DNA from 2 places in the Leuconostoc sp. S50 genome. Region 2 is predicted to be linked to the other one. Evidence: predicted binding sites of a transcription regulator. Region 2 holds the regulator's gene; the other holds the start of a gene.

Region 1 (15,901 bases), 210 kb from region 2:
ATTAGTTTTTTTGTGATATTATCCATGTTTTCTCCACGGTGAGTGTTGTTGCGCAATCAGCGTCAGCAACGAACACGCTTATTTTTCAACCACTTGACCATTAACATTACGACTAATTTTCATATCATGAATTGAGATATAGCCCAGCTTTGGAACTAAAGTAGATTGAATTTTTGTTGATGTGAGATATTTTAAAAATTTACTAACTTGAGCATTAGGTTTCCCTTTTGTGTAAACATGCTCATATGACCAAATGGCATATTTGCCAGTGGCAACATTTTGATTATTAGGTTTTATGCCGTTAACACTAGCAGCCACAACAGACGAGTCGATGTAACCAAAAGCAGCATAGGAAATTGCGCCAGGCGTTGTCGCCACAATTGAGCGTACCATACCTGATGAGTCTTGTTCCTGAGCTGAAATACTTTCAGCACCATCTAAGGCCCATTTTTCAAAAGTCGCCCTTGTACCAGAACCAGTTGCACGATTGATAATGACAATGTCAAGGTTTTTACCACCCACTTCTTGCCAGTTCGTTATTTTACCTGTAAAAATAGCTTTTAATTGCGCTGTTGATAGATTTTTGACTCCATCGTCTTTATTTAGCAAGGGTGCAATACCAACAACAGCAACCTGATGATCTACTAACTGACTGGCTTTAATGCCTTCTTTTTCTTCAGCGAAAACATCCGAATTACCTAAATCTACGGCGCCTTGGGAAACTTGACTGAGCCCTGTTCCCGTTCCACCACCTTGAACATTAATAAATGTACCAAGATTTTCTTTAGCGTATTCTTCACCAGCCGCTTCAACAAGTGGTTGAAGCGCGGTCGATCCAACAGCTGTGATTGAAGTACCAGATGCGCTTTGATCACGCGTGGCATAGGCTGTTCCGAGTGCTGCAACAATAGCCACGACAACGATTGAAGATACAATCGCGCCGCGATGTGATTTCGACATGTTTAATGCCTCCCAAGATTTACTACTACGTTTTAATTATCTTAAACTTGTGTAAATATCAGAACGCCTTTTTGTAAAGTTTGTGTAAAGGAATTTAAAATAATAAAACTATATGTTCTCTTTTATGGACTGACATCGCGATTTATAAGTTCTATAATTTTTTAAATACAAAAAAAGAAGATAGTCACAATATCTTCTTTACAAAGGCAACGTCAGTGTAATCGTTGTTCCAACGCCTACTTGAGATTTCACTTGCAGTCGACCGTTATGTTTGGTCACAATTTCGTTTACTATTGCCAGCCCAAGACCAGTACCACTGGCAATTTTGCGCTGTCTAGACTCGTCGCCACGATAGAATCTTTCAAAAATACGCGATTGTTGGCTCAGTGGAATACCAATTCCAGAATCGCGAACACTTAAAGTCCATTGTGACTTATCTTTTTTGGCCGTCACCCACACTTCACCGTTTTCAACATTGTACTTCACGGCATTAGTCAATAAGTTTTGAATAATCGTCGTGGCATCCTCAGAAACGCCCAGCACTTCAAATTTTTCTGCCACAGCATTATGAATTTTAACGCGTTGACTATTAATTTTTTGAATTTGTTGATTGACAATTTCAGATACTTTAATCATTGAAACTTCTCCATCAGCCTTATGTTTGAGACGAGAAAGAGACAAAATATCATTTACTAAATCAGAAAGACGTTGCGACTCATTTGCTACGATTGACAAAAACTGAGCTCGCGTTTTAGGGTCATCCCCAGCAGGTCCTTGTAATGTTTCAACAAATCCTGTGATCGCAGTTAGCGGTGTTTTAAACTCATGCGAAGCGTTGGCCAAAAAATCTGCTTGCATACGTTCAATTTGCAAAACACTCGTCAAATCATAAAGCATAATCATGACTTCACCCTCAGCGCCAGATTGATGGTACAGTGTGCTAGCATCGTATTGACGCGTTTCCCCATTGATTGTTAGGTTTAGAATTGATTGTTGCTTTGATTGTGTATTAAATGTTTGGCTAATTAACTCCGATAATGTAAATTGACGAATTATCAAATTTTCTGAAATCGGTAATTTTGGTAAAGAAACCCCCAATAAATCAGCAGCTTTCTGATTAAAAACATCAATCGTATGATGTCGATCAACATTGATCACGCCAACAGGTAAGCTAGTAAGTAATGTTTGATAATTGCCAACATCACGTTTATTATCATATTGAGAATGCCGAACATACGTCTGTAATGCGTTAAAAGATTGCAACAAGTCATAATAAGGCGATTCAGGTGATGCTAATACACCTCTAGGAGTTTCGCCAGCTAACGTGTCCTGCATCCTTTTTTTCATCACAGCTAATTCAGTCGCATCACTCATTTCCCACAGTTGAGAAAGCCAAGCTTCAATAATTGAAATCAAAATCACAATAAAAATTAAGGCTGTTAAAGTCTGCCTTGTCAATGACACAATTTGAGTTAAGGAGATCAGTAAAATCAAGTTTAGGCCCAAAATAATAATGAATTTTTCAAATTTATTTTTCATACGTTTATCATATCATCTTCGCTACAAAAATCAGCACTAATTTGATTAACAAAAAAAACAGGTATTACCCTGTTTTGACTAACTGCTATCATTTAATTATTTGTCAGTGACTTTTCCGCTTGAATCACGTGTTACTTTCATATCTGTCAAACCAATGTAACCCAACTTTGGCACAATCGTCTTTTGAACTGACTTTGTTGAGAAGTAATCCAAGAATGCCTTAGTGGCACCAGTTGCCTTACCCTTTGTATACATGTGTTCGTATGCCCAGATAGGCCATGAATTGTCTTCAACATTTGCTTTGCTAGGCTTAACATTGTCCAATTTAAGTGCCTTGATACCATCAGCATCTAAGTAGGCAAATGCTAGATATGAAATAGCACCAGGTGTAGTTTTAACAATTTTTTGAACAGTACCATTTGAGTCTTGCTCTGTTGCTTGCACGGCATTTTGACCATCTAAGATATTCTTTTCAAACACAGCACGTGTGCCTGATCCAGTTGCACGGTTAATCACAACAATCTTTTCATCTTTTCCACCGACGTCTTTCCAGTTCGTTATTTTGCCAGTGAAAATCTCACGCAATTGTGTCTTCGAAATATTGCTAATTTGAACATCACTATTTACAACAGGTGCAATACCAACAACAGCAACCTTATGATCAACTAACTTGCTTGCATCTACACCTTCTTTTTCTTCAGCAAAAACATCTGAGTTACCAATTTGCGCTGACCCGTCTGATACTTGGCTAAGGCCCGCACCTGAGCCACCACCTTGAACTGTCACTGTAACATCTGGATTCTTATCTTGAAACGAGGACGCAACTTGTTCTGCCAGTGGCTGTAAAGCAGTTGACCCCAAAGATAGCACTTTTCCACTAACTTTCGTCGATGACGTTGATGATGATTTGCTGTCACTCGACTTATTATTAGCAGAGGTATATAATGCAATCCCTGCCGCAATGACAACGATTCCTCCAATAATACCTGCAACTTTTTTGTTCATGATGTACTTCTCCCTTTGGATTATGTAATGAAAACAAGGTCGTAGTAGAGGCTCTTGGGGGCCACTCCTTGTTTACAAGTTATATAATACTGTGCCATTGTTAGGAATAGTAACCTATTTTCGTCGTGTTTATGTAAATAATTGTAAAGATAAATTTACACAAAAAACGGTCTAGGACCGTCAACTAATCATTGTATAGCCAAATCCACGAACCGTTTTCAATATTTCTGGTGATTTGGGATTTGTTTCTATTTTTTCACGTAGATTACTAATATGCATATCAACCATACGACTTTCACCGGTATACTCATAGCCCCAAACCGCGGTCAAAATAGTTTCGCGATCGATCACGCGACCCAATCGTTGGGCGAAATACAATAATAAATCATATTCACGTGGTGTCAATGCAACACTCTGACCAGCCTTAGTAACAATCTTTTTGCCATCGTTGATATTTAAATCTTGAATCGTAATCACAGTTTCTTCTGATTCGACGGTGGGTATTTGTGAACGGCGTAACACTGCTTTTAATCTGGCAATCACTTCTCGTGGGCTAAACGGCTTGGTAATATAATCATCAGCACCAAGTTCCAAACCAAACACTCGGTCAAATTCGTCCCCTTTGGCCGTCACTAAAATGACTGGTGTTGTGATTTTATCTTGACGAATTTGTTTTAAAACTGTCATGCCATCCACGTTAGGTAACATTAAATCTAGTAAAATTGCATCAAATTGTTCTGATTTCGCTAATTGATAAGCGGAACTACCATCCCCTGCCGTTGTCACCTCAAACCCATTTTGCTCCAAATTATATTGCAACAACGTTGAAATTGCTACTTCATCATCGACAACCAATATTTTAGTCATGTTAATCTCCATGGAATCTATTATCTGCATTGTAACAAAAAAAAGAAAAACGCCCTAGCGTTTTCCTAAAATGTTTACATAACTTATACAATTGGCTCATCTGTCAAATCATCATCAATACCTAAATCTAAGTCTGCAGTTTGACCAACCGCACCATCCTTATCTTCAGGCACCTCTGAAGTTGGCGCAAAATCGTTGCCATCACCATTGATGCCATACGCTTGGCGAACTTTAATATAAAGTTCCTGTCTCAAATCAGCGTGTTCAGGATCATCAAGGTAATCTTTAGCTTTTTCTCGTCCTTGACCAATACGCTCACCTTCGTATGCATACCAAGCACCGGCCTTATCAATAATATCTTGATCAACTGCCAAATCCAAAATCTCACCGGTCTGTGAAATTCCTTTACCATACATGATGTCTACTTCTGCTACCTTAAACGGTGGGGCAACCTTATTTTTTACAACTTTAACCTTCGTTAAATTACCAGTTACATCAGTACCATCTTTAATTTGTGTCGAGCGACGAACTTCTAGGCGAACCGTTGAATAAAACTTAAGTGCACGACCACCAGGTGTTGTTTCTGGGTTACCAAACATGACACCGACTTTTTCTCTAATTTGATTAATGAAAATAGCGATAGTCCCTGTTCGATTTAGAGTCCCAGCAAGCTTTCTCAAAGCCTGACTCATTAAACGAGCCTGAAGACCGACGTGTGCGTCGCCCATTTCACCCTCAATTTCAGCGCGAGGCACTAGCGCAGCAACTGAATCAATCACAATCATATCAACCGCTCCAGATTGAACCAAGGCATCGGCAATTTCTAGCCCTTGTTCACCTGTATCAGGCTGAGAAAGTAATAGTTCATCTTTTTTGACACCTAAAGCCTCTGCATACTTAACATCCAAGGCATTTTCAGCATCAATATATGCTGCTGTTCCCCCTTGTTTTTGTACTTCAGCAACAGCATGTAGTGCAATGGTTGTTTTTCCAGAAGATTCTGGTCCGTAAACCTCAATAATACGCCCTTTAGGGTAGCCACCAACGCCCAGAGCAATGTCTAACTTAACAGATCCCGAGGGAATTGTTTCCACTTGTGTCAGCGCATTGTCTCCTAAAGTCATCACAGAGCCTTTACCAAAATTTTTTTCAATTTTTTTTAGCGCTTCATTAAGTGCAGCCTGGCGGCCATCCTTTTTAGCTTTATCATCTTTTTTTGTCGTCTTTTTTGTTACCATGCGGCGAACTCCTTTTATCTTACTTGACTAGTGTAACTGTTTCTAGAATCAAAAGCAAGTCTTTTTCGAACATTTGTTCGTTATCTTTTGTTCATACTTTGTTATACGAAAAAAGCGCTTCCCGCGCTTTGAAAATGTATTATAACCCGTCCGAAAAAACAACTCTGTTTTGCCAAAAATAGTCCACTCCTGAATAGATCGTAAATATAACTGCTATCCACAATAAGACATCTCCTATTGGAAAGCCAACCACGGCGAACGGTGCATTATGAATATACAAAAAGAAAATGGCAAACATTTGAGAAAATGTTTTGATTTTACCGGGCATTTGTGCAGCAAGCACTTGACCATTATTTTCAACAATCAGTGTTCTCAAGCCAGTAATAGCCAGTTCGCGAATGACAATGACGGCAGTCATCCAAGCTGGCACAACCCCAAAACTAGTCAGAAAAATCAAAGCAGTCATCACCAATAATTTGTCCGCTAATGGATCTGCAAACTTACCAAAATTTGTTACTAAATGTTGACTCCGTGCAATTTTACCATCTAGGAAATCAGTTATTGCAGCAATTGCAAAGACAATCGCCGCAATCAACCATGTGGTGGGCACTTCAGTGCCCACCAACTCCACATTTCCCCAATCTAGTGGTATTGTTAGTAACAAGATAAAGATTGGAATTAAAATAATACGGAAAACGGTTAATTTGTTAGGTAAATTCATGAGAAATCCTTCTATTTGTTTAAATTAAATAACACATTCCAAAAAGCAGTTGTCGCACCATCTACTGGTACAGATTCACCATCCACAGTTAAAGTAGCGTTACTAACATTAGTAAATTGTACATTAAAAGAGGTTGTGCCAGATGGAATCTCTACTGTTTTGTCATTGCCAGCCGAAACCGTCTCATTTAACAATATGGCATTATTACCATCACTCACCTTAACACTTGTACCTGTACTTTGCGCTTTAATCACAACAGTATGCTTTTTAGTGTTTTCGTCAGATAAATTAAATATTGTGGTTTGTAAACTAGTATCTGTTTCAGGCGAACTCAAATCCAATTTTTTCTCGCTGGAACTCGAAGCAGACGAAGAAGAACTTGATTTTTTTGAGGATGTAACATCAGACGAAGATTTAGCCACAGCCGAAGACGAAACTGAAACATTGCCGCCATCACTGTTTTGTGACGTTCCAGTACCAACGTGAGTCAGAACAAACCAAATCACTGCAAGCGCAATAATAATCAGCAAACCTATCCATATCGTCGGCATAAAGTTGGACAATCTAGACTTCGCTGTCATTGTGTGATCTATGCCTGCGCGCATAATCCCATCATCATCTTGGTGCGCACGACTCAAATCACTACTACGTGAAATTGACACTGGTGGCTTTTCCCCTAAAACCTCATCTGGGTGTAAACCTACAGCTAAGGCATATTGACGAATAAAGGCACGCACATAAAAATCTCCCGGCAAGACGCTGAGATTGTTTTCCTCAATCGCCACCAAATAGCGACGTTGAATCTTGGTAATATCCTGAATATCATCCAATGTTAAATTTTTAGCTTGGCGGGCACCTTTTAACTGCTCGCCAATTTGATTGGTTAATGTTTCACTCATAAATGTCCTAAAACCTATTTTTGCAACACGAATCGTTGCAACACAGCATTCTGAAAAATTGTATCTGCTGTTACAAGAATGTCATCAAATGTTAAATCTTGTAACAACTCTATCTTATCAAAAAGATTAGCCCCAGACAAGGCATCATCTCCTCGAAGGGCAATATTTTCTAGTGAATTGAGACGCTGTATGCCTTCACCAATTGTTGCACGTTTAAGTCGTTCAAAACTAAGGGACTGATTTTTTAATGCGCTACGATATTGCTCAATTTGCGTTTGAATCGCCTTTTCTAAAGCCGGATAAGCTGTGGTTTCAGCGAAGATACTGATAAACTGATACTCACGTATTAAATCAAATGATGTGTCAAATTCTGAATCAATAACACCCTCATTATACAACTTTTGATACCAGTTCGTTTGCTCACCAAAAAGTAAATCTAATAGTAAGTCGGCAGCTAAAGTACGCTTCGTAATATTTGTCCCGCTTAATGGCTTGCCATCAATGCGAATTCCAAATGCGACTTTGGGGCGTGAAATACTAAATTGACGTGTAGTAGACAGACTACCACGTGGTTGAACATTTGGCACTAACCGCTTAATTTCTGAAGAGGTAGTCGAAAATGATTGTTGTGTTTGACTAATTATTTCTAAAATTTCGTGTGCATCAAAATGACCAATTACTTGCAGTGTGAGTTTGCTAGGTTGGTAAAAAGCGTGGTGCACATCATATAATAATTCTGGTGTAATTGTAGCAATAGATTGTTGTGTACCGGCGATATCGTGCGCCATTGGCGAGTCAGGATACATCATAGACAAGATGCCCATGTAAACAGCCCAATTTGGATCATCTTGGTACATTTGAATTTCTTGCCCAATAATGCCTTGCTCCTTTGCAACCGTTTTATCGCTAAAATAAGGTGTTTGGACAAATTGCAAAAGATGCTGGAGTGCGGGTACAACATGTTGCGTCGTAGAAAATAAATAACTGGTTTGATAGGCATTTGTAAAGGCATTAGCATCCGCCCCTAATTGACCAAAACGCGTAAACGCATCTTCATTTTCTTTTTCAAAAAGTTTATGCTCTAAAAAATGAGCAGTGCCAGCAGGAATTTGCTTTGGTGAGTCATGTCCTATCTGATATTTTTCATCAAGTGAACCAAAGTCGGTTGTCAAAACAGCAAATGTCTTGTGGTACTCTGGTTTTTGCACCATCACCACATTTAACCCATCCGGCATTGTTTCAATCAATACTTTTTCTTTTAATTGTTTGTAATACTTTTCTAGCATGCTATTCCTTAGGCAACAATATAAATCTGCTCTGTATCTGAAGTTTTTTTGCTACAAGTCGAATATCATTGGCAGTGACAGCCTGTACTTGTTTAATCCATTCAGACTCACTAGTCTCACTACCAGTCAGCAAACGTGAAAAAGCAGTTTCTATTTGGCTATTCGGCGAATCCTGCTGACTGAGATAATCATTTATCAAACTTTTTTTAATTGAGGTTACCACTTTATCCTCAAATTCACCGTTTTGAATTGCCAAAATCTCTTCGTCAATCATTTTTTCTGCTTGCACCACTTTGTCAGCATCTAAGCCGGCCGCAATCAATAAGAAACCAGTGTCATATTGCCATTTTGAATAAATGCTGTATGCCAACGACGCTTTTTCTCGTACATTCATAAACAACTTAGACAAAGGAGATCCGCCCAACAAAGCATTCATCACCATAGCCGCAAATCTTTGCTTATCCAACGGTGGTACATCCAAACGCATTGCTAATGTCAACATGGCTTGGTTAATGTCCCGCTGATATTGCTTCTTTTCAACAGTAGCTGGTCGCAGCGCCTGACGATAAAATGGCTGTAATACTGGTAGCCTTCGTGGAGAAATCGACCAGTCCTTGATTATTGATTCAACATCACTTTCATTGACATTACCCAAAACAACAATATTAACAAGATCACTTGAAATCATATTCTGGTAAGCAGTGTAGAGCGACTCAGGTGTCAAATTTTTGACCAAATCAATGTCACCTGCTGATGATGATTGTAAATTTGGCACATCGTAAGTGATATTTCGTAATTGACTAATTGCATAGCGTGGTTTATCGTCTTTAATACTTTCTAATTCATTAATCAGGCTTTGTTGCTCTTTGACAAAGACCTTTCGGTCAAATTTTTGACCATCTAGAAGCGGGTCAAAAATCATTTCTTGTAAGAAATTAAACGCATCAACTAACAAATCATTGCCGTCATCAATATAATCAGGAGCCGGCAATTGCAGTGTTACGCGCACATGATGGGTTTGACCAAAGCGGTAAACATCTGTTTGGTACTGTGCCCCATATAAATCGATAGTTTTTTGGGCCACCTCTTGCTGTGTTGGGTATTGCCGCGCACTAACTGCCATAAGATAAGATAAAAGAGATCTCGCACTAATATTAGAGGTTAATGCCGGCGCTACAAAATCAATGGCAATATGCAGCGTTTTAAATTGTGTGGTGGGTAAAACAACTAAATTTACCCCTGAATTAATTCTGTATTTTTTCATAATATTGGCGAGAATAATCGACTAAATTTTTGCTTGAATTTCATCCAGACAGACTGTTGATCAAAATAATCCGTTGTCAAAAGTGTCGATTCCTCAATATCCTTTATAAAGAGTTCCTCTAATTGTACCGCAAATTCGGGATCATAAATGAACGCATTAGCTTCAAAATTAAGTGAAAACGAGCGAATATCCATGTTAGCTGATCCTACTGTGGCCACCTCATTATCAATCATCACCACTTTACTGTGTAGAAAGCCACCGTCATAACGATAAACAGTCGCTCCTAAGTCAATTAATTCCTTTGCATAGTACTGAGTTGCACGATAAACTAACGGATGATCCGGCATGCTTGGAATCATCAAGCAAACCTCAACGCCTGACAAAATCGCAATTTCCAATGTTTCTAAAACTGGTGAATCAGGAATAAAATAAGGTGTTTGAATCATTATTTTTTTTCGTGCAGAAGCAAACATACGCATAAAACCTTGTTTAATTTGCTTCATATCATTATCTGGTCCACTTGAAACAATTTGAATCATAGATTTACCTGGTAATGAAAAGTTTTCAGGAAAATAGGCGGTCGTTTGTGTCAATATTTCTTTGCCTTCAGCTGTGGCATTCCAATCCATCAAAAAACGACTTTGTAGTGACAACACCGCATCACCTGAAATTCTGGTATGTGTGTCACGCCAATTACCAAATCTTTTGAATTTGCCTAAATATTGATCTCCAACATTGAAACCACCAATGTAACCAATTTTCCCGTCAATTATTGCAATCTTTCTGTGATTTCGGAAATTAAAACGCAAAGTCAAAACTTGAAAACGGCGCATCAAAAAAGGTACAGCTACGCCACCAGCAGCACGTAACCGTTTATACATATCAACATGCTGTCCATGAGAACCAAACTGGTCAAAAATAACTCTCACTTCAACACCTTCACTGGCTTTTTTGGTTAACAAGTCAATTAACTGATTACCAATGGTGTCATCATAAATTGTAAAATATTCTAAATGAATATGTTCCTTTGCCGCACGTATATCGTCAAATAAAGCTTCAAACTTACTTTCACCATTAGTGAATGTCGTAATCTTGTTACCACGTGTTAGGACAGATTTGTCAGAAGTCAAAAATAAACCCAATAGCTCGCTGGCACTTTCAGGAATAGGCAATAATGTTTCAATATCAGCCAATTGATGACGTTGGTTAATCGCAATTTGTTCAAGACCACGTTGCTCTTGTGTTCTCAAACGAAAAATTTTTTTACTGGAGATACGACTGCCCGCTAGGAAAAAAATAGCAAATCCAATTACTGGTAGAAAAAGCAATACTAACATCCATGCCCAAATTGTCGCAATATCTCGCTTCTGGCGAAAAACTGTAATAAAAGCTACTATCGTATTGACAACTAAGGTAAAAATTATCATAATCCAAAATGAATCTCTAAGCATATCTCCCCCATTAAACTGATTTAGGCATAATCATATTTTAACACAAAAAAAGGCGCCAATTCGGCGCTTTCATGATTTTAACTACTTTCCAAACCACTTTGTACTCAACTTTTGTAAACGACCATCTTTCTCAAAAATTGCTAATTCTTTGTCAACAGCCTTTCGAAGCGCCTTGTCTGATTTACGGAATCCCACACCTGTATGATCAGTTGGAAAATTACCAACGGTCACCGTATAATCATTAGGGTTAGCTTGATGTGCGACATAGTAACGGGCATAATCTTCGTCAATCAATAGACCGTCAATCCGTCCAGCGTTCAAATCATTGAATGCTTTATCAAAGGTATCATAACCTACAACAGAATTATTCTTGACATATTGCTTTAAGACCTTTGGATATTTATTAAATCCCTCATCACCACTTGACGCAGTTTGATCGCCTAAAACCTTATCTTTCATATCAGCAAAACTGTTAATGTTATTTTTTTTCAACGTTACCAAAACCTGTGTGGCCTTGTGATATGGGGTGGAAAATGCGACTTGCTTTTTTCTGGCTGCCGTAATAGTATAACCGTTCCAGATTGCGTCAATGTTGCCAGTATTCAATTCTGTTTCTTTCATTGACCAATCGATTGGTTGCCATTTAACTTTTATTCCCATGCTCTTGAAAATTGCGTTAGCAAGATCAACATCAAACCCGACAAGTTTACCATTTTTATCACGAAAACCCATCGGTACAAATGTATCATCTAATCCGATCGTAATCTGTTTAGCTTTTTTAATTCTCGACCACTCATCAGTCTGCACAGTCGTTTGATTACTGCTCGTGTTTGTTTGTGATGGTCGCGATAGCGCGAGACCCGCCCACACAACGACAGCCACAAAAAGTAATCCAACAAGACTGTTGACAATAATTTTCTTTTTCAGACTCGGCATTAGCGTGCCACCTCCTTAGCAAAATCAAAGATACGATCAGAGACAATCTCTGCAAAAAATTGATCATGAGTAATGATCACTTGCGTTACACCACGAGACTTTAATGTTTTCACAACTTCTGCTACTTGTTTCGTAGATGATTCATCAAGACCACTAGTGGGCTCATCGTAGGCTAATATTTTAGGATTCATTGCTAATGCCCGCGCAATTGCAACACGTTGCTTTTGACCACCTGAGAGTTGATATGGATATAAATCCGCTTTGTCCACCATACCCAGTGACTCCAGAAGTGATAACGCTTGTTCTTTAGCCTTTTCAGCTGGCACTTTATTGACATTAACAGGTGCCAAAGTAATGTTATCCATTACTGTAAAATTAGGAAACAGATTAAAATCTTGAAAAATGAGCCCAATATTAGCGTCTGATCGCTCACCATCTATACTAATTGCTTCATTGTTGATTGTAATTTCACCACCATTGGCAGGCTCTAATCCTGCCATTATTTTAATCAAAGTTGTCTTTCCAATACCAGATGGCCCGACAATACTGAGAACTTCACCCTCTTGCACTGTCAGATTTAGGTTTTTGAAGATGACATTTTGGTCATACATTTTGGTCAAATTTTTAATGGTTAACATCGGCTTACCTCCAAGTATTTAGTACTTTTTCACTACGACGTAATAGCAGCGTCACGATTGCAGTCATTAATAAATAAATCAAACCAACTAACAAGTATGGCATCAATGTCACATCACGACTTGCAGCAATATTTCCGGCCCGAAGCATATCACCTAGACCAATAACATAAACAAGTGACGTATCTTTAACTAAATTAATCACTTCATTACCAAATGACGGTACTACAATTTTAATCACTTGCGGCAAAATGATTTTGAAAAATGTCTGAAACTTGTTGAATCCTAATACTTTGGCAGCATCGTATTGTCCAACGGGTATCGCCTGTAACCCACCACGGAATATTTCCGCCAAATAAGCTGCATAATTAATAATAAATGCAATTATTGCTGCCTCAAAACGAGGAAATGTTACCCCAATCATGCCTAGACCATAATAGATAAAAATCAACTGAAGCAATAATGGTGTCCCACGCATAATCCAAATATAACCATTAATTAACCATCTGATAGTGAAATATGGTGATTTCAATCCCAAAGAAACAATGATCCCCAATGGTACTGATCCAACAATAGTTAGAAAGAAAATCCCCAATGTCATTTTCAAACCTGATAACAAACTCGGTAATATTGTCGCTAAATAACTCATGTCCTGTACTCCTTTTAAGAAATTAATTATAATTTTGATATATCATAAAACGAAAAGCGTCCTCTTACAACGATTTTATCATTGCAAGAGGACGCTATAGCGTGGTGCCACCCCAAGTTTAAGTTTTGTTCACACAAAACTTCTCAATCAGTCAATCTACTACTAAACAAAAACGCCTTCTAAATACAATTAGTATTTAGAGGGCGTTTATCGCGGTACCACCTCTTGATTATGTTGCCATCACTGTCAACACCTCAATCAGTCAAAGACTGTATGCAATAACGGGCATTACCGGCATGACCTACTCAATTCAATCATTCACTCGCAAATGTGGTTCATCAATCATAGTGATTTGCTCACACCAACCACAAACTCTCTTCACACTATGAAAAACTACTCTTTTGCTCAACGTTTTATTATATGTTTCTAAGTATACTAGGATTTTCTAATTTGTCAACGCAAGAATTGAAAAAAAGACCATATCGGATAATAAACCACAGCTGCTAATCCAACGTTTAGAAAGACTGTTGGTAACACTTCATACATCAAGAACGTCAACAAACTAATATTAGCTAGTCCAATGATAAAGCCGGCAAAATAAGTGATGAATAAATACACCACTAATCCAGCTAAATAGAGAAATAATCCACTTAGTAATCGTTCATCTAAAATACGATGAAGCTGTTTCATGACTCCGACTGCGGCCAAGAATGCGCATGTATACGTACCAAAAATGCCAGTATAGTACATATCAAACAAAATACCTACAAGCGCAACATAAAACCATAGTGGTAATTCATTGTCAACATCAAACTGTACACCCAGAAACGCCCATCCGAGTGTGAGGGTAGGTAAAACATGCCATGGAAAATGTGTTAGTATGCCACCTAATCCTGACATCAATGTCCCATCAATAAATAATGTCAATATCAACAATACCGGATAAATGACACGTAATCTTGTTAGTTGCCAAAAAGCCATTAGTTTGCTCCAATCTGAGAAACTGCAACCATTACCGTCGTGATGTTGCCCAAATCAGCAGCTGGTTCAATATAGATTTTCTTTGACAAACCATAATCATCAGTGCTGACTCTAGCAACTTTTCCAACGTATAAACCAGCAGGAATAACACCACCGAGTCCCGATGTTTCGACTAAGTCACCTTTTTTGATTTTATTATCAGAAGTCACCTGTCCCATGATCAACTGATTTTTTTCACGATTAAAGCTTGTTACAATGCCATTAACATCCCCATTGTCACCTTTTATGGTGATAGCAAATCGATTAGCATCAGAACTTGTATCAGAAATTAAAGCGACTTTTGAGTTAGTGGTATTAACTTCACTAATGCGTCCAATAATACCAGCGCCAGCAAGAACCGGCATACCCTTTTTTAAACCAGCGTTCGACCCCTGATTAATAACAAGCTGTGATTGCCAGGTAGTTGGCGATCGGCTAATTGTTACAGCTGATATTGTTTTATAATCTGTTAACGTTGCTTTCAATTTTAACTGTTTTTTAAGAGACTTATTTTCTTCTTCTACAGTTTGAAGCCTAACTTTGTCTTGCGCAAAAGCATCAATTTTTGCTTTTAAGGCTTTATTTTCTTCAAAAGTATCAAGCAAGTTACCAATGCTGTTGGCTGTCCGACCGATTGCCGTTGTAGGAACAGCAATAACGCGACTAACGCCCCCTGCCAAATCATTCCCAAACCTCTGCAAAAAAGGGGGCGTATTTGTGCGTTTAGCCCACCAATTCGATCCTGCTATTAAACTAACAATCACAATAATGCTAACAATCAATGTAACTACAGTACGTGATGAAAATATTTTTTTCATGTTTTTCCCCAAAACGTGAAGTAGCAGAATATGCCACTAACCGCAAACAACTTCAAAATATAAAAGCGTAGCGCAAGCGCCACGCTCTAAAATACAAAATTAAGATTAACTTTGTCGCATGACATCAATTGACTTTAATGCCTCTCCGGTACCAATCGCCACAGCATCTAGTGGTTCGTTAGCAATCAGAACAGGTACTTTAGTCGCTTCCTGAATAATTTTATCCATGTCGCGCAACAATGCCCCGCCACCAGTTAGAACCATTCCGTGATCAATCACATCAGCTGCCAACTCAGGCTGCGTTGATTCCAAAGTCTCACGAATAGCTGCAACAATTTCTTGTACTGGTTCTTGAATAGCAGCAGCAACATCTTCCGCTGTAACATCAATTGTTTTTGGTAATCCTGTCAGCAAATCACGACCACGTACGGTTGCATTAGGTAAAGTTCGCGCCAAATCTAATGACGCAGCACCAATTTCAATTTTCAAACGCTCAGCAGTTGGTTCACCAATGGTGACATTATATTTATTGCGGACAAAGTTTGCGATAGCTTCATCTAACTTGTCACCAGCAATACGAATTGAACGGCTTGATACAATGCCACCAAGAGAA
Region 2 (15,901 bases):
ATTACTAGCAGATGAATCACCTGTTAGTCCAAATTCTAAAGCCGTTTTTGCATCTTTTTTAACTAACTTTTGACGTGTCGATTGTGAAACACCATCGACACCAAAAGCGATTCTAGCCACCACACCACTCACAACTAAAATCATCACGACAATTGACATCGCTGCCAAAATTATATTGGGTTTTAATAGTCGACGCTTTTTGGTAGACCAATTACGCTCGACACGCGAACGCTTTTGTTTAGTTTCCTCTGGCATATTGGGCATCGTCCTCCGTTTTGAGTACGGCCATGAAGGCTTCTTGTGGTACATCTACCGTACCAACAGATTTCATTCGTGCCTTTCCACGTTTTTGCTTATCGAGCAATTTAGCACGTCGGTCTGGATCACCAGTGTGGATTTTGGCAGTAACATCTTTACGATAAGCCTTAATATTAGTTCTAGCTAAAATTTTGGCGCCAATGGCCGCTTGAACAGGAATTTCAAAATTCTGACGCGGAATAATACCTTTTAGCTTTGAAGTGATGATTCGTCCACGCTCAGCCGCAAAATCACGATGAACAATGAAACTCAAAGCATCCACTTTCTCACTATTTAACAAAATATCAATTTTAACCAAATCAGATTGGCGATACGCTGATAGCTCGTAGTCTAATGAGGCATACCCTCGTGTACTTGACTTTAGTTTGTCAAAAAAATTAAAGATAATCTCAGACAATGGCATGTAGTATTTAACATTCACACGAGTCTCATCTAGATACTCCATCGTGTCAAATTCACCACGTTTTCGCTGGGCCAACTCCATGACTGCACCAACGTAGTCATTGGGTACCATGATTTGAGCGTGCACATAGGGCTCTTCAATCGTTTTGATCTTTGAAGCCTCTGGCATTTCAGAAGGGTTTTCAATAGCCACCGTTTCGCCTTCTGTGGTGGTGACTTTATAAGTTACTGACGGTGCAGTCGTAACAAGATCAAGTCCAAATTCTCGCTCCAGCCGCTCTTGAATAACGTCCATGTGTAATAGCCCAAGAAAACCAACACGATAACCAAACCCCAAAGCCTGTGATGTTTCTGGTTCAAACGTCAATGCGGCGTCATTCAGTTGGAGTTTTTCCAGCGCTTCTCGTAAATCAGTGTACTTTGCATTATCTGAAGGATACAACCCTGAATAGACCATTGGCGTCATTGGTTTATAACCGGCCAATGGTTCGCTTGCCGGATGGTCAACTAACGTAATCGTATCACCTGAATGTGTCGTATGAATATCTTTAATTGCAGCAGTCAAGTATCCCACATCACCTGCCATCAAATAATCACGCTTTTGCGCATTTGGCGACATGACACCGACCTCTGTGACCTCATATTCAGCCCCAGTATTCATCATCCGAATTTTGTCGCCTGGCTTAACGATTCCCTCACGAACACGCATGTTGACTACCACTCCGCGATAAGCGTCATATGCAGAATCAAAAATTAAAGCCCGAAGTGGTGCATCAATTTCACCTTCTGGCGCTGGTAAGTCTGTCACAATTTTTTCCAATAATTCTGGAATGCCAATACCTTGCTTTGCTGAAGCTAAAACTGCATCAGAGGCATCAATACCAATGACATCTTCAATTTCTTGTCGCACTTTTTCAGGATCAGCAGCAGGCAAATCGATTTTGTTAATAACCGGTAGAATTTCTAAATCATTTTCCAACGCTAAATAGACATTAGCAAGCGTTTGTGCTTCCACGCCTTGTGCTGCATCAACTACCAAAATGGCGCCTTCAGCAGCAGCCAAAGCACGCGAAACTTCATAAGAAAAATCGACATGCCCTGGCGTATCAATCAAGTGAAAAATATAAGTCTCACCGTCGTTAGCATCATAATGAACTTCAACGGCATTTAATTTAATCGTAATGCCGCGTTCACGTTCCAAGTCCATTGTATCTAACAATTGATTTTGCATATCACGTTCTGCTACTGTGTGTGTTTGCTCTAAAATCCGATCGGCAATGGTTGATTTGCCATGATCAATGTGCGCAACAATCGAAAAATTACGGATATGTTTTTGTCGTTCTTTTAGTTGTATTAAATCTAATTCTGTCATAATTGGCATTTTTCTTTCAGTTTTATGTCTATTTAATTTTACCATAAAGGTTGCAATTACTTTCGACTCACCTTTGATATCTTTAGTGCAATACAACCAATTGTAATGAAAAAAGACTCAATTTAATTAAGTCTTTGCTCATATATTAAAATTTTAAAATATGTGGTCCAACAGTCTGGACACCACCGGATAACAGCCTCATAACAGTAATCATTGTTTCATCGGATACTAGCTTTGGTTTGCCACTAACTAGTGTTTCATAGACCGTGTCATAAATACGACCATAATCGCCTTGAACGCTAGGTAGATACTTATCAATGCGATCGCCACTCTGATTATAATATACCAAGTGACCAAAGTTTTGTGGTGCATCACTACCAAACCTTGGACTACCAGGCATAATGCCTGTCTTTAGATCGTTTTCTTGTTCATCAACGGTATATTTAATGAATGTACCTTGCGTACCTCTTAATTGCCACTTTGGATATTGAACCGTAGCTAATTCAGTCGTTTGAATTGTTGCTTTAAAGGCTTCTGGGTAAAACAAATTGACTTCAATTTGATCATCTAAATGACTTTCAAGCACACGTGTTGCGCGTAAATCATATACAGCCGCTTGTGGCGACCCAAACAAACTTACGACTTGGTCAATTAAGTGAACGCCATGACCAAACAAAGAGCCGTCAATCGCAGCACCTTCCAATTGACCATCTAAAGGACGGTAGTGATCCATGTGAACTTCTAGGTCCGTCAATCGCCCCAAGTAACCGTTAGATATTACTTGCTGTACCGTCAAAAAATCGCTATCAAATCTTCGGCTTTGAAAAGGCATTAAAAATAAATTATTTTCTGTTGCCAGTTTTACAAGTTCCTCTGCCTCTTCAACACTAGCAGCCATTGGTTTATCAACTAATACGTTTTTGCCTGCTTGTAATAACTGTTTTGTAACTTGATAATGACTTTGTGATGGTGTCACAACAACCACTAAATCCAAACTATCATCAGTCACAATGTCTTCAATATCTGTCGTAAATATTGTGCCAGTTGCTTCAAGTTCAGCTTGTTCAGTTGGCCTTTTTCCAAGCGTTGGCGTTACGACACGTGTAACCCTAAATTTATCTTGTCGTAACTTTAAATAAGGTAAATGGTAGCGATTGGTACTTTTTCCGAAGCCTACAAAAGCAATATTTATCATCATGAACCTCCAGTCATTTTATACTTCACTATAACACATAACAAAATATATTTACTTGATGACGATTTGCGTTAAATCTCCTAATCCGTTGGTTAGTCGTTGTATGACGTTCAGCTGCGCATATCGATTATCTTTAACAGATTCATCTTCAGCGTTAACCATGGTTTCATCAAAATAAGCCGCAATTGGTTGTTGCAAATTTGCCAAGGCCATGTAGAGATTTTCTGCACCGTCATGCATCAAAGTATTTAAATCAAGCGTTAACGTTGCTTGATATAGGTCCTTTTCAGATTGATTTTCAAACTTAGTAGGATCAACCGTTGTATTAGTTACTTGCTTTACGGCTAAGCGGTCCACACGAGTCAGCGCCTCAATTACATCTCGGAAATTACCATCACCACTATGTTGGGACAAAACTTCGACTCGCTGACTAATATATACGATATCAGCCATATCAACGTTGCCTAATCCAGCAGTGACAATATCTTGACGTATTCCAGCATCCAACGATAATTTACGAACACGATCCAACATGAAATCAACAACTGTCGTTAAATCGGTGTCAGTTACTTTACCTTGCTGTTGCACAAAATCAGCTAACAAAGGCAGCAAATCAATATGCCATTTTTTATCTACCAATGTACGCACGATGCCAGTAGCCGCACGTCGTAAGCCATAAGGATCATTAGAACCACTTGGTATTAATCCAGCAGCAAAAAAAGTCACAATGCTATCAAGTTTATCCGCAACGGCCAACAAAGCACCAATTTCAGATCGCGCAACCTCACCATTAGCTGAAGTTGGCATATAATGCTCTCGAATGGCTGTTGCAACCGCATCATCTTCGCCAAAAAGCTTAGCATAATGCTCACCCATAATGCCTTGAAGTTCATCAAACTCACCAACCATACCGGTCATCAAATCAAATTTATAAATTTCTGATGCACGGCTCAAATCAGCCTGTTGTGTTTCATCAAACATCAAGGCAGCCGCCATTGCTGAAGCCAAAGCACCAGTGCGTTGCATGTGTTCATACACCGTACCGATTTTTTCATGGAAGACTAACTTTTTAACTTTAGTCATGTAATCGGAAATTGATTTAGTCTGATCCTCGTGATAGAAGAATTCGGCATCTTCTAACCTTGCTACCAATACTTTTTCATTTCCAGCAATAACGTTGTTTAGATGCTCACGATTACCATTTCTTATTGACAAAAAGTGTGGCAATAATTGTCCTTTTTCATTCGTCACAAAGAAGAAACGCTGATGTTCGCGCATTGATGTAACCAAAACTTCATCTGGTATTTCTAAATATTTCTCATCGAAACTGCCAGCAAATGCTGTGGGCCACTCAACAATATTATTAACTTCTTCCAACAAATCTTGCGCCGCATCGGTCTCAAGTTGCAGAACCCAACCATTAGCTTCAGCAATTGCATTCAACTGCGATCGAATTTCATTTTTGCGCACTGTAGCATCAACAACCACGTTAGCACCCTGCAAAGTCGTTACATAATTATCTGCAGAAGCGATTTCAACATGTTCTGAAGACAAAAAACGATGACCACGTGTGAAACGATCTGTGGTAATATCTAACACATTGAAAGAAATAACTTCACTATCAAGAAGTGCTACAAGCCAACGAATAGGTCGAACATACAAAAAGCTGTGATTAGCCCACTTCATATAAGTTGAAAATTTCATTTGGGCGACAACTTCATCACCAATTTTAGCTAAAATTTCATTTGCTGCTACACCAGCAGTATGTTTTGTTAGCCAAACATATCCATCTTTAATTTCAAATGCTTCAGGATTAGCACCTTGACCACGTGCAAAACCTAATGCTGCCTTTGTCCAATTACCGTTTTCGTCTTGTGCACGGTCAACAGACGGTCCGCGCTTTTCTTCGCTCAAACTTTCTGATGTTTCAGCAACATCTGTCAAAACGACAGCCAGACGTCGAGGTGTTGAATATGGTTTAATATCACCTACTGTTAAACGATGCTCTGATAAGAACTTTTTAGTTCTTTCAATTAACTGATTCTCTGAACTGGTTACCAAATGAGCTGGTATTTCTTCAAGTCCAATTTCTAATAAAAATGTTGACATTAATTATTCTCCAATTTAAATTGTACGACAACCATCTTTGATAAAAGTTTTAGGATGGGAGTACATGGTTTTCAACACTAACTTTCGTTAAGCTTTTTTGATTGCATACTTACCATTTTCACCTAAGTACTTGTCACGCAGCTGCTCATCTTTAAGCAATGGAAAGCCCAATTTTGCACGCTCTTCAATAAATACTTTTGAAACCTTACGAGCCATAGTCCTAATTCTGTGTAAATAACCAGCACGTTCAGTAACGGATACCGTACCTCGCGCATCTAACAAATTAAACGTATGCGATGATTTTAAGATATAATCATAGGCTGGATGAACAAGTCCTAACGCAAGTAAACGAGTGGCTTCCGCTTCAAATTCATCGAAATGCCTGAGTAACATAGCTTGATCAGATTCCTCAAAAGCGTACTTTGAGTGTTCATATTCGGGTTCTTTAAAAATATCCCCGTACAAAACGCCATTTCCCCATTCTAAATCATAAACTGTTGGCACATCTTGAATGTACGATGCTAACCGTTCCAACCCATAAGTGACTTCTGCAGTAACAGAATCAACTTCAATACCACCAACTTGTTGGAAATAAGTAAATTGGGTCACTTCCATGCCATCTAACCAAACTTCCCAGCCAATTCCAGCAGCACCCATTGACGGATTTTCCCAGTTATCTTCAACGAAACGAATGTCATGTTCCAATGGTTTAATGCCAAGTGCCTCCAATGATCCCAAATAAAGCTCTTGAATGTTTGCAGGTGAAGGCTTCATCACAACTTGAAATTGATGATGTTGAAAAAGACGATTTGGATTGTCACCATAACGTCCATCAGCCGGTCGCCGTGATGGTTGTACATAAGCAGCATGCCATGGCTCTGGACCATTTGCGCGCAAAAAAGTATAAGGCGACTGTGTTCCTGCACCCACCTCATTATCATAGGCCTGCATTAAATTTGCACCCTGTTTTGCCCAATATTGTTGCAATGTCAAAATAATATCTTGTAATGATAACTTTGTATCTGTCATGTCTTAATCCTTTGTAATTTTCAATATGAAATGCTGTCTAACACATTATACGAGTCAAATCGGTGTTTTACTTTTATATTTTGAAGAACCAGCTAAATTAATTCTTCCTGTGAACCTCTTTCTGATCAGGACACAAAAAGCGTCCTAATGCCAAAATTAATTGACATCAGGACGCTTACGCGCGGTTCCACCTGATTTCCGAGTTATAACTCGACTCTCGATAGTTATTGTCGCTCCACCAACGCCACTTGGTTTCCTCACGACTCAAACTTAATACTGTTATTATGACACGTCGCGAGAGTATTCGTCAAGTGAATTTCAAAACATTATTGTGATTGATATGTTTCACCAATTGTTTTAACAATCAGATTAAGCAATGCCTGACTTGGCGCAATCACGTATACGACGCGAATATGTCCATCAGACATATGCCATTCAAGATATGCCATATTCTTGACCGTATCACTATTATTCGACTTATAGGTCCCATCAATACGCAAAGCACTGATAGCCGGAAAATTAGACAATGTTAGCTGTGATTGCCCTATGATTTTTTGAAATGAAAAACTTGAAAAGTCAACACCCCATCCTTGACCCTGAGTGCTGGTTAAAATCATAATTTGTTGGGTTAGCTGTAGCCATTGTAATGATGACGTGTCTTGTTGCCAATTACCCTTGACCTGAAAATGTCCAAAATCCGAATCTCCTATGACATCAACAGACAATTGTCGATAGGCCTTAGTAACAGAATCATCCGGCACATCCACTATTGATTTATCAGGAATTTCAGATGAGGCTGATGACGACGATGACGGTATGCGCTCTGCAGATGAGGATAATTCGGAACTACTACTAGTGTCAGATTCTGTGGTTTGCACTGTATCTTTTTCGATTTTCTGCTGTTTAAACACAGCATGCACTAATACTTTTTTAACATCCTGCCTAATCACAGAGCCAGCAGCCAATTGCAAACCAAAGGACAAACTAACCATAACGGCAAACCCAATACCATAACCTATTTTTTCTTTTCTCGATAACCATGGTGTCCAATAAGCTGAACGCCTAGAAACCAGAAATAAGAGCCATCCAAAATATATCAAGATGACAAGTAAAGCTAATACTATGCTACGTAATTCAGCTGAAATATCAATGGCAATCCAAAGTAACGACGGACTTAGCAGAACAAACATAACCTGATTAATTGAAAACCCTGTATCGCGTAAACGTCTAATGAACAACGAAAGGCTTGGGACAAACAGCACAATAAAGACGGCTGCATCAACTTTCAGCACAAACCAAAAAGAGTTGCTGACTGTTAGTGTTGCGAAACCGATAATCGCTAATATTAAATCGTTAACGACATGAATCCAAAAAAAATCTAATCGATAGGCACCACTATGAAAATCAAGTGCCTCTCGCCAAAATTTAAAATAACGCCTAAACATTTTCCCTCCAAACAAAAAAACTTGGTAAGCTACCAAGTTTAAAAGTTATTTTAGTATAACATAAGAATTAAATTGTTAATAATTCTTTTTCTTTTTCAGCTGCAATGCCATCAATTGCTTTGATATTTTCGTCAGTCAGCTTTTGCGTTTGATCTTCTGCCTTGCGAGCATCGTCCTCAGGCATTTCTTTATCCTTTTTAATGTCATCCATGATGTCACGGCGAACATTGCGGACTGAAACCTTGGCTTTTTCTGCTTCAGCTTTAACTTCTTTAGCTAATTCTTTACGGCGCTCTTCTGTCATTTGCGGAATCGCCAAACGCACAATGTTGCCATCTGACGCAGGATTCAACCCCAAATCTGACACGTTAATTGCATGAACAATTGCTTCCAAAGCACTTTTATCGAAAGGTGTAATCAGCAAAATGCGCGCTTCTGGCACCGAAATTGACGCCACTTGATTTAGGGGTGTCATGGCACCATAATACTCAACTTCAATACGATTTAAAATATTTGGATTAGCTCGACCTGTACGGATATTAGCCAATTCACGTTGTAAAGCTTCCTGTGCCCCTTGCATCCGCTCTTGAGCATTTGTTAAATCAAAAGTCATTATTTTTCTCCTGTTACTGTGGTTCCAATTGGTTCACCAAGCACAACACGCTTGAGATTACCAGGTGTATTAAGATTGAACACGACCAATGGCATATTATTATCCATTGAAAGAGAACTTGCCGTTGAATCCATTACCTTCAAACCTTTTTGCAAAATTTCCAAGTGAGTCAATTCTGTAAATTTAACAGCATCAGCGTTTTTATTAGGATCTGAATCATAGATACCATCAACGCCATTTTTACCCATCAAAATAGCATCAGCATTGATTTCGTTAGCACGCAATGCTGCGGTAGTGTCGGTAGAGAAGTATGGTGATCCAGTACCAGCGGCAAAAATAACAATGCGTCCCTTTTCTAAGTGACGTATGGCACGCCCACGGATATATGGTTCTGCAATTTGTTGCATTGTAATTGCTGTTTGAACACGTGTTTGAACGCCAGAACGTTCTAAGGCATCTTGCAACACTAGGGCGTTCATCGTAGTGCCCAGCATACCCGTGTAATCAGCCCGTGAGCGTTCCATACCAACCTTAGAAGCTGGTTCGCCGCGCCACAAGTTACCACCACCAACAACAATTGCTATTTGAGTTCCCAAATCGTGAACTTCTTTCAGCTCTTCGGCAATAGCTGACACAACGGCAAGATCAATGCCCTGTCCCTTTTCACCAGCCAAAGCCTCACCTGACAACTTAATCAAAACACGTTTGTACTTAATATCAGTCATGTCTAACCTCTTTTATTTGCTTATACAATTATATCAAAAATCAGGCAAAAATTCCGAAAAAAAAGTGCGTTATCAACAATAACGCGCTTTTCATAGAAATAATGGTACAGATTAATCAATACTAGATAACAATCATCCCACACTGAAAAATCAATTATCCTAGTTGCTTAGCAACTTCTTCAGCCAAATCTGTCACTTTTTTCTCAAGACCATCACCGACTTGATAACGGACAAATGACTTGACTGAACCATTTTGTGAAGCAATAAATTGTGCAACTGTTTGATCACCATTTTTAACAAATGGTTGATCCAACAATGAAATTTCTGCCAAGAACTTTTTGATACGACCATCAACCATCTTTTCTTTGATGTTGTCTGGCTTGCCTGCCAAATCTTCAGAAGCCAATTGCACTTCTTTTTCCTTAGCCACAACTTCTGCAGGTACTTGATCATCTGAAACATATTGTGGTGCAATAGCAGCAACATGCATTGCAATGTCTTTAGCAGCTGCTTCCGAAGCACCATCAACGACAACTAATGCAGAAATTGAACCAGCCAAATGTGAATATGAGCCAAAGTTTTCAGAGTCAGACTTTTCCACAACTGTAAAACGACGCAAAGTGATTTTTTCACCAGTAATTTGTGTCGTACCAACAATCTTGTCGTTCAAAGTTTGACCAGCTTCAACTTCAAGCGCCAAAGCAGCTTCGACATCAGCTGGTGCAAATTCAACAATCGCATTAGCAACAGCACTCAACAATTCGTTAAATTCTGCGTTGCCAGCAACAAAATCTGTTTCTGAGTTCAATTCAATAATTGCAGCACGATTACCTTTAACGGCAACAGCTGTCATACCCTCTGCAGCGACACGATCGCCCTTTTTAGCAGCTTTAGCCATCCCTTTTTCGCGCAACAAATCAATTGCCTTATCTAGGTCGCCATCAGCTTCGACCAATGCTTTCTTAGCATCCATCATACCAACAGATGTCTTATCACGTAGTTCTTTTACTTGTGCAGCAGTAATTGCCATTATAGTGCTCCTCTAAAATAATTTAATGTATTTTAATTATAACATACTAAAATACCATTCCGCGCCCCAAACAGGTCCGCAAGGAACGGTATTTTTAAATCAAATAATTAGTTATTGCCTTCTTCAACAATGTTAGCAATTTCTTCGATTGATTCTGTATTTTCATCACCTTCGACAAACGCATCTTCTGGTGCTGAATCTTGACCTTGACGACCTTCGATAACCGCGTCAGCCATCTTCGCAGTAATCAAACGAACGGCACGAATAGCATCATCATTAGCTGGGATTTTAACATCAACAACATCAGGATTAGCGTTTGTGTCAATCATTGCTACTACAGGAATGTTCAACATGTTGGCTTCCTTAACAGCGATTTCTTCCTTCTTAGGGTCAACGACAAACAAAACATCTGGCAATCCAGGCATGTCTTGAATACCACCCAAGAACTTTTCCAACTTTTCACGTTGCTTGTTTAACAAAACAACTTCTTTTTTAGGTAATTGCTCGAATGTGCCATCTTCGGCCATTGCTTGCAAATCCTTCAAACGTTGGATACGTGTCTTAATCGTGTTCCAGTTAGTCAAAGTACCACCCAACCAACGGTGGTTGATGTAATATTGACCGGCACGTGTTGCTTCTTCAGCAATAGCATCAGAAGCTTGCTTCTTTGTACCAACAAACAAAACATTTGCGCCGTCAGTTGAAGCGTTACGGATGAAGTTATAGGCTTCATCAACCAACTTAACTGTCTTTTGCAAATCGATGATGTGAATACCATTACGTTCTGTAAAGATGTATTCGTCCATCTTTGGGTCCCAACGACGTGTTTGGTGACCGAAGTGTACTCCTGCTTCGAGGAGTTCTTTCATTGAAATAACTGCCATGATATGGCCTCCTAGGTTTTTCCGCCGACAAATTCGTGGTTCACGCTGACATCACTGCACCTACGCGTTCTCGTTTGTCGTGTGTATTTGTTGTTTTCCACAACAAGTTAAATTATACGGTATTTTTATATGTTTAGCAAGGACTTTATTACCATACTTTGGTTACTTTGTGTGCCAATAGAAACGTTTCTTTTTGAGGTCGCGTCAGCTTTTTAAAAGCTGCCTCTGCCTTTAATGCATCACTTTTAGTTTCAAATGATTCCTGATAAATCAATTGAAGTGGATGACGAGATTTAACACGTGTAAATTTAGCTCCCTTTCCTGATTCGTGTGTCGCTAAACGACGCAAGACATCATCTGTAAAACCACCATAAAAATAGCCGTCAGCAGTATATAAAACGTAAAAAAAATATGCTTTCATTATGACCAAGCCTTGCCATACAAAATGTTATTCATTTCGGGTGTGTAATCATTTTTTTCATCATAAGCAATTAAAGCTGGTAAAATTCGTACGCCACCCGGACGTCCTGATTTAATCGCTTCGACCAAAACCATATTTGCCTCACGATCTGCCTTACCATAGACGAATTGAATCCGCTTAATCATAAGTTTGCGGTTAGCAAAAGCTGCAAAAATATCTGCCAAACGGTCTGGTCGATGGACCATATAGAATTTACCGTTATTTTTCAACAGTTTATTAGCAATTTGAGCTAAATTTGGTAAGTTGATTGTTAATTCGTGGCGCGCTAATTCATAGTGATGATCATGATTAGTTTTAGTGGTGTCATTTAAAGGAAAATAAGGTGGGTTACTCAACACGGTCTCGACCGATCCCGGTTTGATGTCCTCAAAAATATTTTTCATATCCTTTTGCAGTACACTAACACGATCAGACATCCCATTCAAATCAATACTGCGCTGTGCCATGGCTGCCAATTCAGGCTGGATTTCGACTAATGTGACGCGGCCACTCACTTTTGGCGCATAAAATAACCCCACCGCCCCGGTGCCGGCACCCAAATCAACAGCATGTCCCCGTCCTTTACCTTTAACATCTGCAAAATGTGCTAGTAAAATGGCATCAAGTGAATAAGAAAACATATCTGGACTTTGAATAATTCTAATATTTTGAGATGGTAAACCATCAATCCGTTCGCCTGCTGTTAAACTTGGCTCTGTCATTTGCGTTTCTTCCCTTTTCTCGGTAAAATTAAATTTGATTTCGTTTATGAGGTGAATAAATATGAAATTTTACGACTTTCTTCGTGGTGTTGCCGTGGCTATTATTTGGACAATCAACGGTCGCATTACATATATGAACCGTGACAAACTACCTAAAGATGATAATTATGTCTTAGTTGGCCCACATCGTACTTGGTGGGACCCTGTATGGTACGCTGTGGCTGCGTATCCCAAACATTTTATTTTTATGGCCAAGATTGAACTTTTTAAATTTAAACCACTGGCCTGGCTTATTAAATCAGCAGGTGCTTTCCCTGTTGATCGTGAAAACGTTGGTCCTAGTGTCATCAAATATCCAGTTCGTGAGCTGAAAAGTGGTCAAAGATCATTAATCATGTTCCCGTCTGGTTCGCGCCACAGCGATGATTTGAAGTCCGGATCATTGCTAATTGCGCGTATGGCCGGAAAACCAATTGTACCGGCGGTATACCAAGGCCCAGTGAAGTTTAGCCACCTCTTTAAACGCCATAATACCACAATTAATTTTGGAGAGCCAATCTACATTGATCGCGCCGATAAATTGAATGCTGAAAACATCGCCAAATATACAGACATCATGCAATCAGCGTTCGATAAATTAGATGATGAAATTAATCCTGATTGGCACTACATTGATCCTAAAAGAATACAAAAAAAATAAGCGCTAAGCTTATTTTTTTTGCGCATTTGCACTTTGTTGTTTCATTTGAGCCATCATTTGATTCAACTTTTTTTGTGATGGCTTTTGACCCATTGACATCATCATTGACTTCATCATTTCTTCAGAAATTGGTGGATTCTTAGCCAAATAGTTTTTCATTGAACTACGTGCCAAAAAGAAACCACCAGCCAAACCAATCGCCAAGGCCAAAACCGCAATCAAGATTACAAGTCCTGTACTCATGTTTTTTCTCCTCATCGAATGTCTGATAACAATTATATCACAGCCGGTTAGTGCATGCCATCAAAAAAGTGAAGTTAATAAGTTCAAAATTCCAGTTCTTTATACACAGAAAACAAACAGAAATCACGTGGTTTCTACAGAATTTATAAATATTCTTGAATACTTATTTGGTATTTTATAAAATCACGAACACGTGTTTGATTTGTTCGTGTTTTTTGGGTATAATTGAGTTACTAATTATTAAGTAGGAACCCCATCATGGCAATTATTCAAGAAAGCAAACAAATACAAGTCTTAAGATTTATACATGAGGCCCAATCAACTAACGGTTTTCCTCCCACAGTCAGGGAAATTGGTGAGGCCGTTGGATTATCTTCGTCATCTACCATTCATGGCCATATTGAGCGTTTGGTTAAAAAAGGATATCTCTTAAAAGATGCTTCAAAACCAAGAGCACGCGCCATTGAAATCACAGACGCTGGGTTAGAAATGCTAGGTGTTTCAATTACGCCTGGTAAGATTCCTGTTCTCGGTGTTGTGACAGCAGGAACACCAATTTTGGCCGTTGAAGAAGAGGCAACAGAATTTTTCCCCATTCCTGACAATCTAATGCAATTTGATGGTGATTTGTTCATGCTTAATGTTCATGGCGAATCAATGATCAATATTGGTATTTTGGATGGTGACAAAGTCATTGTTCGTCGTCAAGAAAATGCTGATAATGGTGACGTCGTTGTCGCAATGAATGACAATGATGAGGCAACTGTAAAACGCTTTTTCCGTGAAGCAGATCATTATCGATTGCAACCTGAAAATGATGCAATGGCGCCAATTATTTTAAAGCAAGTTACCATTCTCGGTAAAGTTATTGGTCTTTATCGAGACGCAATCTATTAAAAAAATCGACAATATTGTCGATTTTTTTAGTTTACTTGCCATTTTTCAGGTTGCTTTTTCCATTCATTTAATGTTTCAATCTGATCTTCAGCCAAGTCTCCTCGACTAATAGCCAATGTCATCAGCTGTGAATAGGTTGTCAATGATTTAAAAGTTAAATTAGCACTCTCAAAATTTTTTACGCCAGCTAACAGTTCGTATGAAAAAATTGACACAATGCCCAAAACATTACCACCCTCTTTTTCAACTGCTTTTGCTGCAGCCAGGACTGAACCACCCGTTGAAATCAAATCATCAATTAGCACTACTTTGTGATTCGCTACGTTTGCACCCTCTGTCTGGCGACCCGCTCCATGATCTTTTGGTTTTGACCGGACATAAATCATTGGTTTTTCTAATTGATCCGCCACCCATGCTGCGTGCGGAATCCCTGCTGTAGCAACGCCGCCAATAATTTCAACATCAGGGTATTCAGTTTTGATTAATTCTGTTAAACCACTATAAATGTTTTTTCGAACATTTGGAAAACCAATCGTCATGCGATTATCAGTATAAATCGGACTTTTAATACCTGACGCCCATGTGAATGGTGCCTCCGGTGAAAATTTAACTGCACCAATTTCTAGTAAATCATTAGCAACTGCATTTGCATAATCTGTCATTTAAAGACTCCATTCATTCAATACTTGTTGATATGCGGCAACTGGATCACTAGCTTTAGTAATCGAACGACCAACAACCAGTCCCGTTGCACCTAATTGTTTTGCTTTGGCTGGTGTTGTGACACGTTTTTGATCGTTTGCGTTATCCCCAGCTAAACGGATACCAGGCGTAATGGTTAAGAAATCTGATTGCGTGTTAGCTTGTATCATACCAGCTTCTAAAGGTGAACTAATCGTGCCATCCACACCTGCGTTGTCAGCCATTTTTGCTAAGTACAACACACTTTCTGCCAACGTTACTGTCGATTGGGAAATTTCTTGAACGTCAGCTTCAGAAAAAGATGTTAATTGCGTCACTGCTAGTATTTTTAAGTTTTGACCTTTATTAGCAACTGCAGCAGTCATCATCTTAGTCCCGCCGGCCGCATGTAACGTTAAATACTGAACATCTAATTTTGCAATATTGGCAACTGCATGGCCAACAGTGTTGGGAATGTCATAAAGTTTTAAATCTAAAAAGATATCAAATCCCTTTTGGCGTAAATCTCTGACAAAATCCGGTCCTTCTGCAAAAAATAATTCCATACCAACCTTGATTGCCGGCTTTTTGTCTATTTTTTTAAAAGGTTCTAAAAAATTTAGTGCCGTGTTACCATCTGGAAAGTCCAGTGCAATAAAAACTGGTCGATTTATCATGTTTTTTCCCCTTAGTGGTCATCTTTTCTTGAACGTTCGCGTTACTTCTGTCACGTCCGTAAATCCATATTTATCAAGTGCTTTTGGTAATGCTGCAATGATATCTGTCATGATTGTTGGATTTGTCGCAATTGCAGACCCGACTTGCACGGCTGACGCGCCCGCCATCATAAGTTCTAAAGCATCGTCAACCTGCGTAACGCCGCCTACGCCAATAATTGGAATATCAACAGTCTGAGCCGCTTCATAAACAAATCGTACAGCAATCGGATGGATAGCTGTACCTGATAGACCGCCAATTCCTCTTACCAAACTCGGCGCACGCTTAGCCAAATCAAGACTCATCCCGACTAATGTATTGATTAAGACCAATCCATCTGCACCAGCCAATTCAACTGC

Evidence for each region. Region 2 encodes LexA, which represses DNA repair genes until DNA is damaged. Its sites were predicted from a motif close to CNAACANNTGTTNG; they were not measured.
Region 1: a site for LexA is predicted at 5,676-5,689, ahead of recA (recombinase RecA). Genes of this name have one in related genera too.

Annotation. Positions count from the first base shown of each region.
Region 1 covers NZ_JACVUE010000001.1:237,924-253,824, reverse strand. The annotation lists gene pstC (phosphate ABC transporter permease subunit PstC) at 1-26, opposite strand, end outside; gene IAE53_RS01120 (phosphate ABC transporter substrate-binding protein PstS family protein) at 79-960, opposite strand; gene IAE53_RS01115 (cell wall metabolism sensor histidine kinase WalK) at 1,159-2,499, opposite strand; gene IAE53_RS01110 (phosphate ABC transporter substrate-binding protein) at 2,596-3,504, opposite strand; gene IAE53_RS01105 (response regulator transcription factor) at 3,685-4,371, opposite strand; gene recA (recombinase RecA) at 4,455-5,609, opposite strand; gene pgsA (CDP-diacylglycerol--glycerol-3-phosphate 3-phosphatidyltransferase) at 5,749-6,330, opposite strand; gene IAE53_RS01090 (RodZ family helix-turn-helix domain-containing protein) at 6,342-7,229, opposite strand; gene yfmH (EF-P 5-aminopentanol modification-associated protein YfmH) at 7,244-8,515, opposite strand; gene yfmF (EF-P 5-aminopentanol modification-associated protein YfmF) at 8,517-9,779, opposite strand; gene cls (cardiolipin synthase) at 9,776-11,230, opposite strand; gene IAE53_RS01070 (amino acid ABC transporter substrate-binding protein) at 11,312-12,166, opposite strand; gene IAE53_RS01065 (amino acid ABC transporter ATP-binding protein) at 12,166-12,804, opposite strand; gene IAE53_RS01060 (amino acid ABC transporter permease) at 12,809-13,450, opposite strand; T-box leader at 13,647-13,868, opposite strand; gene mreD (rod shape-determining protein MreD) at 13,904-14,431, opposite strand; gene mreC (rod shape-determining protein MreC) at 14,431-15,288, opposite strand; gene IAE53_RS01045 (rod shape-determining protein) at 15,394-15,901, opposite strand, start outside.
Region 2 covers NZ_JACVUE010000001.1:445,926-461,826, reverse strand. The annotation lists gene IAE53_RS02180 (GTP-binding protein) at 1-255, opposite strand, end outside; gene lepA (translation elongation factor 4) at 239-2,092, opposite strand; gene IAE53_RS02170 (Gfo/Idh/MocA family oxidoreductase) at 2,238-3,287, opposite strand; gene glyS (glycine--tRNA ligase subunit beta) at 3,339-5,396, opposite strand; gene glyQ (glycine--tRNA ligase subunit alpha) at 5,484-6,425, opposite strand; gene IAE53_RS02155 (DUF805 domain-containing protein) at 6,752-7,870, opposite strand; gene frr (ribosome recycling factor) at 7,938-8,483, opposite strand; gene pyrH (UMP kinase) at 8,483-9,208, opposite strand; gene tsf (translation elongation factor Ts) at 9,363-10,238, opposite strand; gene rpsB (30S ribosomal protein S2) at 10,346-11,122, opposite strand; gene IAE53_RS02130 (GIY-YIG nuclease family protein) at 11,271-11,543, opposite strand; gene IAE53_RS02125 (tRNA1(Val) (adenine(37)-N6)-methyltransferase) at 11,543-12,304, opposite strand; gene IAE53_RS02120 (1-acyl-sn-glycerol-3-phosphate acyltransferase) at 12,366-13,004, shown strand; gene IAE53_RS02115 (YneF family protein) at 13,014-13,247, opposite strand; gene lexA (transcriptional repressor LexA) at 13,506-14,144, shown strand; gene pyrE (orotate phosphoribosyltransferase) at 14,171-14,806, opposite strand; gene pyrF (orotidine-5'-phosphate decarboxylase) at 14,807-15,502, opposite strand; gene IAE53_RS02095 (dihydroorotate dehydrogenase) at 15,521-15,901, opposite strand, start outside.